Regions from separate parts of the Thermobifida halotolerans genome, predicted to be linked through region 1. Evidence: predicted binding sites of a transcription regulator. Region 1 holds the regulator's gene; the other holds the start of a gene.
What was found. Region 1 encodes LexA, which represses DNA repair genes until DNA is damaged. Its sites were predicted from a motif close to TCGAACANNTGTTCGA; they were not measured.

Region 1 (5,821 bases):
GTCACCGCCACCCGTCGGGCGATCGACTCCGGACCCGGCGCCGGGGACCCGGCGGTGCGTGAGGCGGCCGAGGTCATCGCGATCACCCTGGGCCTGTTCGCGCCCTACGTCGCCGAGGAGGGCTGGGAACTGCTCGGCCACTCCGGTTCGGTGACCGTGGGCACCTGGCGCACGCCCGACCCCGCGCTGCTGGTGCAGGAGAGCGTCACCTGCGTGGTCCAGGTGGCCAGCAAGGTCCGCGACAAGCTGCAGGTGTCGCCCGACATCTCCGCCGAGGAACTGGAGCGGCTGGCCCTGGCCTCGGAGAAGGTCCAGAACTTCACCGCGGGGCGTGAGATCCGCAAGGTCGTCGTGCGCGAACCCAAACTGGTCAACATCGTGGTCGCCTAGTCGGCGACCGCGGCGTCGGCGGGGCCGCGGCGGCGGCCCCGTACACGTATCGTCAGGACCCCACGCGACACGGCAGAAGAGGAACTGGGCGTACATGGGCGAGACGAGGCGGCGGGCACTGCTGCGCGGGACAGCCGCGCTGGGCGGAGTCGCCGTGGTGAGCACCGCGGCCGTCGTCGGCGGCCTGCTGTGGGACGCGCGCGGCCCCGCCGTCGAAGCCGCGTCCACCGACGCGCACCCGGTTCCCCCCGCCTGCGCGTCGGTACCGGCCGAAGCGGTCGGGACGGCGGTGCCGGGTGCGGTGCTGGAGTCCGACACGGCCGGGCCGCTGCCCCTGTCCGCCACGCGGTCGTGTGTCTGGTCCTCGGTGGATGTGCCCGATGCCGAACCGCGGACGCTCACCGTCTCCTTCCGCGCCCACTTCGGCGACGCCGACGGCCGGGTGAGCGGAGCGGAGCGGGCCCGGGCGGAGGTGGAGGCCCTGGGACCGGGCGGCGAGGGCCGAGGAGTACTTCCCGTCGCCTCCCTGGGGGAGGACGCCCTGACACGCCCGGCGGCATCCGTCGGCGACGCGGTCGAGGTGGTCTTCCGGGACGGCAACCTCACGGTCCGGGTCTGCTACGGCGGCGTGCCCGCGGACGAGGCCCGCGCCGGAGCGGTCGCGGTCGCCGAGGAGTTGGCCGCGACCCTCTGACCCGGCTCCCGGCTCCCGGCTCCGGAAGGCTGCCGGTGGCGGACGAGCCTTTGCGGTTGGTGCGAACTTTGCGGCGGCGAGCGGCTTCTTATCTGTTGGACCGTGTCAGTCCGGTGGCCGGTCCGCCTGTCCGGACAAGGTGTCCGAACCGGCTAGTACCGTTGGCTCGATGCCGTTGGCTCGATGCCGTCGGTGACCGCGCCGACAGGTGACAGACGAAGGGAACCCCATGGTCCAGCCGCCCTACGGCGGGTTCGCAGCCCCCCAGGACGCACCGCCCAGGAGCGGACGCGGTTGCGCCGTGGCCGTTCTGGTCAGCGCGGTGCTCGTCCTGCTGCTTCTGGGAGGCGGCGGGATCGGATTCCTCCTCTGGCTGCGGGGCCCCGGGGGCGAGTACTCGGCCGCTCCCGAGTGTGCTCTGGTCGAGGACAGCGGGGTCCTCGACGGACTCGTCAAGGGATACCAGGTCGATCTCGACGCCCCGATCGACACCGGAGGAGCCGACTGGTGGGACGGCAACCAGTGCCGGTGGACCACCACGCAGGAGTCCGCCGGACTCCCCTCCAGTGTGAGTGTGGCGTTCGTCCGCAGCGGCAACCGTCCGGGCTTCAGCGGGGAGACCTCGGCCCAGGCGGACCTGGGGCGCGAACCCGAGGGGAACTCGGTGCGCACCGTCGAGGACCTGGGAGACGAGGCCGTCCAGTGGTACGACACCACGACGCTGCACGGGTGCGTGGCGGTGCGGCTGTCCAACCTCATGGTCTCCACCTGCTACGAGGCCAGCACCGACTTCGCCGCGAGCCGGGAGGTCGCCGAGAACGAGGCCGTGGAGGGAGCCCTGACCGTGGCGCGCGAGATCGTGGCCTCCCTCGAACAGGACTGAGTCCGCCCCTGCGCGGCCGACGCCCCGCGAGGACACCGGACCGCCCCGCACCGTCAACCACGCGGATCATCCGCCGATTCATCCAGCGAGGACAACCCAATGACCCAACAGCCTCCCCCCGGTGGCCCGCAGCCCCCGTACGGTCAGCCGTACGGTTCTCCGCAACCCCCCTACGGTCAGCAGCAGTTCACCCCCCAGTACGGGGCGGGAGGCTATCCGCCCCCGCCGAGGAAGACCAACGGCTGCCTGATCGCCGGCGTCATCGGGGGCGCCGCCGCGGTCCTGGCGGTGGCGGGGCTCATCGTGGTGTTCGCCCTCCGGGGAGGCGACGAGCAGAACAGCGACGGGCAGTCCCCCGTGGCCGGACAGACCCGGGAACCCGAGGACGAGGGGAGCCGGGAGCCGGAGGAGTCGGCCACACCGGCCCCGCAGGGAGACTTCACCACCCTCCCGGAGTGCGCCGTCGCCGAGCACGACGAACTGGACCGCCTCGTCCCCGGACACAGCCTGAAGGTCGAGGACGTCGACACCGAGGGCGACGACTGGTGGGAGGGCTACCACTGCACCTGGACCAACGCCAACTCCTCCGGTGACGGCAACTACTACCTCCTCACGATCGTGGTCAACGACCCGCTTCGGTACGACACCGACCGGGATCTGGAACTGTACTCCGGCGACTACTCCACGGAGACGGTCACCGGGCTCGGGGACGGCGCCGTGTCCTGGTACGACACCGAGAACGAGGTCGGATGTGTGGCCACCTACCTGGAGAACCTCTCCCTCGCCTCCTGCTACGACGAGATGAGCGGAGGGAGGCCGCTGCCCGAGACCAAGGCGATCGAGGAGGCCGAGAACCTGGCCCGCGCCACCCTGGACGTGATCGCGCAGGGCGACTACCGGTAGTCCTCCTCCGGTCCGGGGCCGCGTTCCGGACCGGAGTTGGGACACCGCTGCGGGGAGCCGCACCCGAGGGAAGTCGGCGGCGGAGCGGGCCGACGCGCGAGGCGACCGATCCGGCCGCGTCTCCTCCCGCGCAGTGAGAGCAATCCCGCACCACGGGCTCGGGACCCGTGGTGCGGGATTGCTCTTTGTCGGACTGTCCGCGGCGGCGGGGCGCTGCGCGCGCCGGTCACTGTTCCGCCGACCGGTGGCGGCCCGCCCCGGACTCCCGGAAGGCCTCGCCGTGCTCCTGGCTTCCCGGCGGCGACGCCACGAGACGGGGGTTCAGGCCGCCGTTTCCGGTGCGGATCACGGGACCGTACCGAACCGAAGCGAAGTCGTTATACCTTGCGGAGCACGGTGACGACCTTGCCCAGGATGGTCGCGGAATCGCCGTTGATCGGCTCGTAGGCGCTGTTACGGGGCAGCAGCCAGACGTGTTCTCCGTCACGCTTGAAGACCTTGACCGTGGCCTCGTCGCCCAGCAGCGCGGCCACGATGTCACCGTTGTTGGCGTCGGGCTGCTGCCGGACAACCACCAGGTCACCATCGGTGATGGCGGCGTCGACCATCGAGTCGCCCACGACGGTGAGCATGAACAGCGCTCCCTCGCCGACAAGCTGGCGGGGCAGGTTGAGGACGTCCTCGACGTACTCCTCGGCCAGGATCGGACCACCTGCTGCGATGCGCCCCAGAAGCGGGATGTCGACCGTGCCGGGGGAGTCCGCGCCCGGCACGTCGCCGAGTTCGTTCTGGGAACGCACGGGGGATTGGCCCGGAATGCGAATTTCCACGGCCCTTGGGCGATTCTGGTCGCGGTGGAGGTAGCCCTTGCGTTGCAACACCTTCAACTGGTGCGCGACACTTGAGGGGCTGGACAGTCCCACCGCGTCACCGATCTCCCGGATGGACGGCGGGTATCCGCGCTCACGCACGTAGCGGTGGATGACGTTCAGGACACTTCGCTGGCGGTCGGTGAGTGTCGGAGCGGCGTCCGCCTCCTTTGCGGAGGTCTGAGCGGAATCGGGCTCCGTGCGGACTGGGCGGAGTGCGGAGACGGAAGACTTCTCCTCCGCGCGAGGTTTCTGCGCTCCGTGGTTCTCCTCCGGCACGTCCGGCCTCCTCGGCGGTCGGTGTCCTCGGTCGTGGACTGTCGGCTGGCTGTGACATCGGTGCTCGTTCCGAGTGTCGAGTGCGGCGGTGTGACATGACCGACACCGGCGCTCTACCGGAGCGAAACACACTCCACGTTAGTCCCTGCACAAAGCAATATCAAACAAACGTTCGAGATGGTGCTGAAAAATTTCCCGGAATGCGGTAGTAATCGAACGCCAGTTCTAGCGGACGGAGGCCCGAAGGGGAAGACCATGTCCGAATCCGCTCTGCCGCCCACCTCCACGCCACCCGCAGTCGGCCGTTCCTCCCGCCGCTCCACGGGAGGCGCTGCGCGCACCCGTGCCGGTTCCGGGGCGAACCTCTACGACTGGTCCCGCGAGATCCCCGAATGGGACGCCCCCGCGTCGGCGCCCCGGGCGCTGGACGACCTTCCCGAACTGGGCTCCCCCGGCCGCGACAGGGCCGCCCGTCCCGCCCCCGGCGGCCCGCCCCGGCTGACCAGACGCGGCAGGGTGGTCCTGTTCTCCCTCCTCGGAGCGGCCGCCGTGGCGGGGGTCGGCCTCCTCTCCCTGATCGCCGTGACCCTGGGCGCCTCCAGCGCCGACGCCTCCACCGAGAACTTCTTCCACCTGCCCGAGCAGCCCCCCACCGTCGTCGTCGACGAGGGGGACACGCTCTGGGAGATCGCCGAGCGGGCGCGGCCCTCGGAGGACCCGCGCAAGACCGTGGACGAGATCGTCGAGATCAACGGACTCTCCGGACCGGTGCTCGAACCCGGCCAGGAACTCGTACTTCCCTCCCCCTGAGCGTTCCCGCAGCTCACCGCGGAGCAGCCCGGCGGAACCACCACCACGACCCGCCGGAGGCCCGTCCGCTCCCTGTCTGCGACACGCCGAGCGGCCCCCGCCCGAGTTGCGTGCGGGATCGCCGAAGCCGTAGGTTAACCACCACTACATCTGGTGCCTGTGTGGGTGAGAGCATCCACAATTTGTGTTTTTCCGGTGATGACCTGGGAAGGATGAGCGACGGTGCGCTGCCCCTTCTGCCAGAACCAGGACACCCGGGTGATCGACAGCCGCGCCGCCGAGGAAGGCGCGGCGATCCGGCGCCGTCGCTCCTGCCCGGCCTGCGAGAAGCGGTTCACCACCCAGGAGACCGTGCTGCTCATGGTCGCCAAGCGGTCGGGAGTCACCGAACCGTTCTCCCGCGGCAAGATCATCGCCGGAGTCCGACGCGCCTGCCAGGGGCGCCCCGTCAGCGAGGACGCCCTCGCGGTTCTCGGGCAGCGCGTCGAGGAGGCCATCCGCGGCCGCGGAGCCGCCGAAGTCCCCTCCCACGAGATCGGACTGGCCATCCTGGGGCCGCTGCGTGAACTCGACGAGGTCGCCTACCTGCGCTTCGCGAGCGTCTACCGCAGCTTCGAGTCCCTGGAGGACTTCGAACACGAGATCGCGGAGTTGCGCGCCGAGCGCACCACCTCGCAGGGATGACCCACCGACGCCGTCACGGCGTCCCACCGGCCCAGAACCACAGAGCGGCGCCGCCGCGGCCAACGGCGGACCGGACGGCGACCGCCATTCGGGTACACCTTTCACAGAGGGGGAACAGAGCGAGATGACCGAGACGGTGAGCGGCTCTGCCACGCGCAAAGGCAGGAAACCACGCAGGGGACTGAAGATCCGGCGCGTCTTCACCACGCCCGGAGTCCACCCCTACGACACCGTCGAGTGGGAACGCCGCGACGTCGTCATGACGAACTGGCGCGACGGCTCGGTCAACTTCCAGCAGAACGGGGTCGA
Region 2 (5,821 bases), 120 kb from region 1:
CTCCGACGCCCCGGGCCGCAGTGATGCCGGTCTGCGGGGCGCCCTCGCCGTCGTGGGGCAGCGGGTTGCCGTCGACAGCCTCCAGCACGTGTTCGCCGTTGATCCACAGGTTGAGGCCGATCGTGTCGGTCTCGGCGTCCAGTTCGCAGGTGAAGTCGAGCGTGTTGACGGCCGGTTCCTCCGCGTCCCCGGGGGTTCCGGCGAACCCGGGGAGGGGGTCTCCGGTGACGCGCTCCAGGTGGGTGGAGCCCTGCGGTCCCCCGTCGCGCCGGATCTCCGCCTCGGTGCCGTCCACCCGCACGCTGGCGGTGTAGGCGGTGGTGTTGTCGTCGCCGTCGTCGTTGCGGAAGCAGTACAGCCCGAACGTCCCGTAGGCCGGTCCGGACAGCACCCGGGCGGTGGCGCTGATCCGCACCTGCTCGGGCAGGTCGTCGACGGGCGCCGGGTAGCCGGTGGCGGGCTGGGAGTCCCCGTCGGCGCTGAGCGCGTAGCCGCCCTGGTGGTAGCCCCACCGGTAGAAGGTGTTCTCGGGGTCGAAGTCGCGGTCGTCCCAGCCGTCGCGCGTGGTGAAGTCGTCGGCGTAGATCTGGATGCCCTGGGGGACGCCCGGGCCGCCGAACAGCCACACGCCGCCGAGGACCGCCGCGGCCACCAGGGCGAGCGCCGTCGCGCCCGCGCCCACCGCCTTTCCCGGGTGGAGCCTCCTGCGGCGGCGGAGCCGAGGAGTGTCCTGCCCGGGGCCGCCCCAGGGGGCCGGGGACTCGGGAAGGGCGTTGTCGCCCGGACGCCGCTGCCCCCCGGGTGGTGTGCCGGGAACGTGTGCGGCTGTTCCGGTCCCGCCCGGGACCGGAGGCGCGGCGGCGGGCTGCCCGGTCGGGGGAGTGCCCGGGGGACCGGGGAGCTGACCGGGCGGAGGCGCGGCGGCGGCGGGCTGTCCGGTCGGGGGAGTGCCCGCGGGCGGGGCGGCGACGGCGTGCGCGGCCGGGTTCGGCCCCGAAGGCGTGCTCTCGGGGGCGGGGCGCGCGACCGACGGCGGGGTCCAGGAGCGCGCCACGGTCTCGTGGACGGCGTCCGGGCTCGGCGCCTCCTGCCCGATCAGCCGGTTGAGCAGCTCCTGGGCGGTGGGACGGTTGTCGGGGAACTTGCCCAGGGCGCTCTCGACCAGTTCCCGCATGGCCGGGTCGAGCCCCGACAGGTTGGGCGGCTCGGAGATGATCTGGTGCAGCACCGCCGGAACGGTGGGCCCGTCGAAGGGCGCCCGCCCGGTTCCGGCGTAGGCGACCAGGCAGCCCCAGGAGAAGATGTCGGACGGCGTCGCCGGAGGCTCCCCCGCGATGAGTTCGGGAGCGAGGTAGGCGGGGGTGCCCATGAGCTGGCTGGAGCGGGTGACGGCGCTGTCGTCGTCCATCGCCCGGGCGATGCCGAAGTCGATCACCTTCGGTCCCACCGAGGACAGCAGGACGTTGGCGGGTTTGAGGTCGCGGTGGACCACGCCCGCGCCGTGGATCGCGGTGAGTGCCGCGGCCACCCCCATGGCCAGGCTCTCCAGGGTGCCGCCGTGCATGGGACCACCGGTCTTGACCGCCTCGGCCAGGTTGGGGCCCGCGACGTACTCGGAGACGATGAACAGCGGGTCGCCGTCCAGCCGCGCGTCGATCACCGCGGCGGTGGAGAACCGGGCGACCCGCCGGGCCGCCGCCACCTCGCGTGCGAAGCGCCGCCGGAACGCGGTGTCGTCGCTGAGGTCGGGGTGGATCAGCTTGATCGCGACAGTGCGTCCCTCCGCGCTCCTGCCGAGGTAGACCGTTCCCATGCCGCCCCGCCCCAGACGGCCGACGATGCGGTACCCACCCAGTTCGGTCGGGTCGCCGGTGCGGAGGGGCCTGGCGCGCTCGTGCCCGTTTGGCGTCACAGTGGGGGTTCCTTTGTGAATGCTGCGGTCCGCCTTCCACAGCGTAGCGAGCCCCGGTGTGGGCGGATGCGGTGTGAGGTGTGGGAGGCGGCACCGGTCCGAAGGGGTGACGCCAGCAGTGAACCACGGGCGGGCGACAGGGCGCGACCGGTGGGGGGAGGAGTGGCCGGGGCCGGACAGCGCCGGAGCATCGGGCGTTTCGCTCCTGCCCGGCGGTGTTCTCCACTATCATTGGAACATGTGTTCGAATCCGGATCGTGATCCGAACGCCGGTGGGGGCGCGCACGCTTTGGGGGGTTCATGGGAGCGGTGATGACGGGACGGGTCTACGGCGTGCCGGTGCAGGTGTGGGAGCACGACGGAAGGCCGACGCGGTTCGTCTGGCAGGGGCGGCTCCACGTGGTCCGGCAGATCCTCGACCACTGGGTCACGGTGCGCTCGGACATCTCCTCCGGAGACGGAAGGCGGCCTCCCGAGCGGACCTTCTGGCGGGTGCGCGCCGGGGCGGGGGCGGATTCCGGCCTCTACGAACTGCGCCACGACTCCACCACCGGGACCTGGCTGCTGGCCAGGGTGACCATGTGACGGGACGGCGGCCGCGACTCAGTCGCCCCCGCCGTCGTCCGCGCTCCGGGCGTCGTGCCGCCGCAGGACCGTGGGGGACGGCAGGCGGATGAGGCGGACGAAGAGCACGAGGAGCGGGACGAGAACCACGGCCAGGACACCGGCGAGTAAGAGCCAGACCACAGGGCACTCCGGGGGAGGGACGACAGGGGCATTCGCCTAACACCCTGCCAAATCGCCGGGGCGCTCGAGAAGCAGGGGCGTCGGTTGCCGCACCGCTCTCACCACCCGTTCCGGCGGGGCGCTGTTGGCGGGAGGCGGCCGTCTTGGCACACTGACGGACGGCCGTCACCCGGTGCGGGCACGCGGATCCGCGGTACGAGAAGGCGGTCACCACGCCGTTGCCGAAGACCCGGTTCCGCGGGCTCCGAGGGCGGCCGCCCGAGAAGGAGCGATGTGCCCACCGACCCGATCATGCCCAGCGTCATCCTGGAGACGGACCGCATGCTCCTGCGTGCCTTCACCGAAGGAGACGTCGACGACGTGCTGCGGGCCGCCCGCGACCCGCTCACCCAGCGCTGGCTGCCGATTCCCGCGCCCGGACAGCCCTACACCCGCTCCGACGCCGTCACCTGGTGCGTCGAGACCGCCCCGGCCATACGGGCGACCGGCGACGGCCAGCAGTGGGCGGCCGTGTGCAGGGAGACCGGGCGCTACGTCGGGTCCTTCGGGCTGGTTCGCACCAACTGGGCGGCGCGCGTCACCGAGATCGGCTACCTGCTGGCTCCGGACCTGCGCGGCAGGGGACTGGCCCCCGAGGCGGTGGTCGCCGTCACCCGCTGGGCGCTGCTCGACCAGGGGTTCGAGCGCGTCGCGCTCAAGGCGGCCACGGCCAACACCGCCTCGCGCCGCGTCGCGGAGAAGGCCGGATACGTCTACGAGGGAATCGAACGCAACTCCATGCCGCTGCACCGCGGCCGCACCGACCTGGCCGTCTACAGCGCCATCCGCCCGGACCTGGCGGGCTGAGGAACCCCGACGGGAAGCCGGGGAAGGAGAGCGCCCAGGTGCCCTCGGGGCGGGGCGGCCGGAACCGGTGGCGCCGCGTGCCCGGTGGAGCGCGCACGGTCGCCGCGCGGGCGCGGCAACGGAGGGGAGGAGCGGGTCCGGACACGGCGGGGAGGTAGGTTCGGTCGTCGAGGACGTCCAGCGTATCGGGGGAACGCGAGGTCACATGGTCGATCTGCGCCACCACGGCGATTCCGAGGTCGGGCACGGTCTGCTCGACTTCGCGGTCAACGTGCGCGACCGGACCCCGCCGCGATGGCTGGCCGAACGCATCGCCGCCTCCGTCGCGGACCTGGCCGCCTACCCCGATCCCGCGCCCGCCCGCCGGGCGGTGGCCAGCCGCCACCGCCGCACCCCCGGGGAGGTGCTGCTCACCGCGGGTGCCGCCGAGGCGTTCGTCCTGGTGGCGCGCGCCCTCACCCCGCGCCGCGCGGTCGTGGTGCACCCCCAGTTCACCGAACCCGAGGCGGCGCTGCGCGCAGCCGGGCACCCGGTCGAGCGGACCATCCTGGACGGCGACTTCGCCCTCGACCCCGACGCCATCCCCGAGGACGCCGACCTCGTCGTGGTCGGCAACCCCACCAATCCCACGTCGGTGCTGCATTCCGCCGGAACCCTGGCCAAGCTCGCCCGCCCGGGACGGACACTCGTCGTGGACGAGGCGTTCGCCGACTGCGTCCCGGGGGAGCCCGAGTCGCTGGCCACCCGCGCCGACCTGCCCGGACTGGTGGTCGTGCGCAGCCTCACCAAGACCTGGGGACTGGCCGGACTGCGCGTCGGCTACCTGCTGGCCGAACCGGCGCTGGTCCGTCGGCTGGCGGAGGTCCAGCCGCTGTGGTCGGTCTCCACACCGGCGCTGGTGGCGGCGTGCGAGTGCAGTTCCCCGCGAGCGGTCGCCGAGGCCGACGCCTGGGCGGCGGAACTGGCGGGGCGGCGCGCCCGACTGGCCGCCGACCTCACCGCCCTGGGCCTGGCCGTCACCCCCGGGGCCCGCGCCTCGTTCCTGCTCGTGCGCACCCCCGGCGCGGACCGGCTGCGCGAGGCGCTGCGCACGCGCGGCGTCGCGGTGCGCCGCGGCGACACGTTCCCGGGGCTGGGAGGGGACTATCTGCGCATCGCGGTCCGAGACGACGAGACCAACGCGCGGCTCGTGGGACTTCTGGCAGAGTTGCTCTGAGTGGGGGAGCGACCGATGACCCGTGATCCGTCGAGTCGGCGCCCCGACCGCGGCGCGGCGGCGACGGCGGGGAGCGGCATGCCGTTGACCGGAGACCGAGACCGACCAGTGACCACGGAGGAAACCCTTGAGCGGTGACCGCACAGACAGCGTTCCCGGGGAGGAACGGGGGAGCGACCACGGGCGTGCGCGCAGAAGACCCGGTTGGGGCCCCTACTCCACGTCCGGGCAGTCCTCCGCCGGCGGTGGCCGCTGGGCCGCGATGCCCCCCCACGACGACCCCGCGTCACCGGGCGGTCTGCTGGACGGCCTGCCGGAGGCCGGGCGGGGAACCGGGAACGCGCCTCCTCCCACGCCCGGTGGCGCGCGGCCTCCCCGGCACGCCGCCCCCGAATCCGGCCACGGGGGCCACCGCGCCGCACCGCCCCAGCCGCCCGCGGCACAGTCGGCGCCCGCCGAGCCCGCGCGTCCGGAGGCGCAGGCGGTTCCCGCGGACCCGCCGCAGGAGCGGACGGCGCCCGCGCGACCGGCCCCGCCCGACGACAGCGGCCCCACCGCGGAGCGCACGGCGCGCAACGTCATCCCGCTCCGGGCGGCGGCCGCCGAACGCTCCGGGCAGCGGAGCCCGGAGGAGCAGCCCCCCGCGCCGCCCCGCAGGCCCCCGGACGAGACCTCCCGCAGCGCTGCGCCGCCCGCCCCGCACGACCGCAGAACCACACAACCCGAAAGCCGGAACGCTCCAGTGAACGCACCGTCCGCGGCACCCGAACCCGAACCCCGGCCCGTCGAGGAGGCCGAGGCCTCCGAGACCGAACCGGTCGATCCGGCGACCGCCCCGGCCGACGACGAACCGGTCGACTACGGCGCCGAGGTCGTCGCCGAACCCGCCGGTCTGTCGGCGGAGCCGGACGCGGTGCACGACGCCTCCGGCGGACCGGCGGGTGAGCCGGTCGGTCACGGCTACAGCGACGTGGAACGCGAGGCCGTCCACCGGGTCATTCGGGAACGCCGCGACGTCAGGGTGGGGTTCCGCCCGGACCCCGTCCCCGACGACGTCCTGGTGCGCGTCCTGGAAGCCGCCCACCACGCCCCCTCGGTCG

Region 2: the regulator LexA is predicted to act here: its motif matches at 2,145-2,160, upstream of NI17_RS13895 (DUF6504 family protein).

Annotation. Positions count from the first base shown of each region.
Region 1 covers NZ_CP063196.1:2,983,527-2,989,347, reverse strand. Annotated here, with positions in the region: gene leuS (leucine--tRNA ligase) at 1-390, shown strand, start outside; gene NI17_RS13390 (hypothetical protein) at 485-1,084, shown strand; gene NI17_RS13385 (hypothetical protein) at 1,314-1,967, shown strand; gene NI17_RS13380 (hypothetical protein) at 2,067-2,870, shown strand; gene lexA (transcriptional repressor LexA) at 3,248-4,018, opposite strand; gene NI17_RS13370 (LysM peptidoglycan-binding domain-containing protein) at 4,274-4,828, shown strand; gene nrdR (transcriptional regulator NrdR) at 5,051-5,512, shown strand; gene NI17_RS13360 (vitamin B12-dependent ribonucleotide reductase) at 5,637-5,821, shown strand, end outside.
Region 2 covers NZ_CP063196.1:3,099,848-3,105,668, reverse strand. Annotated here, with positions in the region: gene NI17_RS13900 (serine/threonine-protein kinase) at 1-1,912, opposite strand, end outside; gene NI17_RS13895 (DUF6504 family protein) at 2,225-2,497, shown strand; gene NI17_RS13890 (hypothetical protein) at 2,516-2,659, opposite strand; gene NI17_RS13885 (GNAT family N-acetyltransferase) at 2,951-3,505, shown strand; gene cobC (Rv2231c family histidinol phosphate aminotransferase CobC) at 3,711-4,721, shown strand; gene cobT (nicotinate-nucleotide--dimethylbenzimidazole phosphoribosyltransferase) at 4,984-5,821, shown strand, end outside.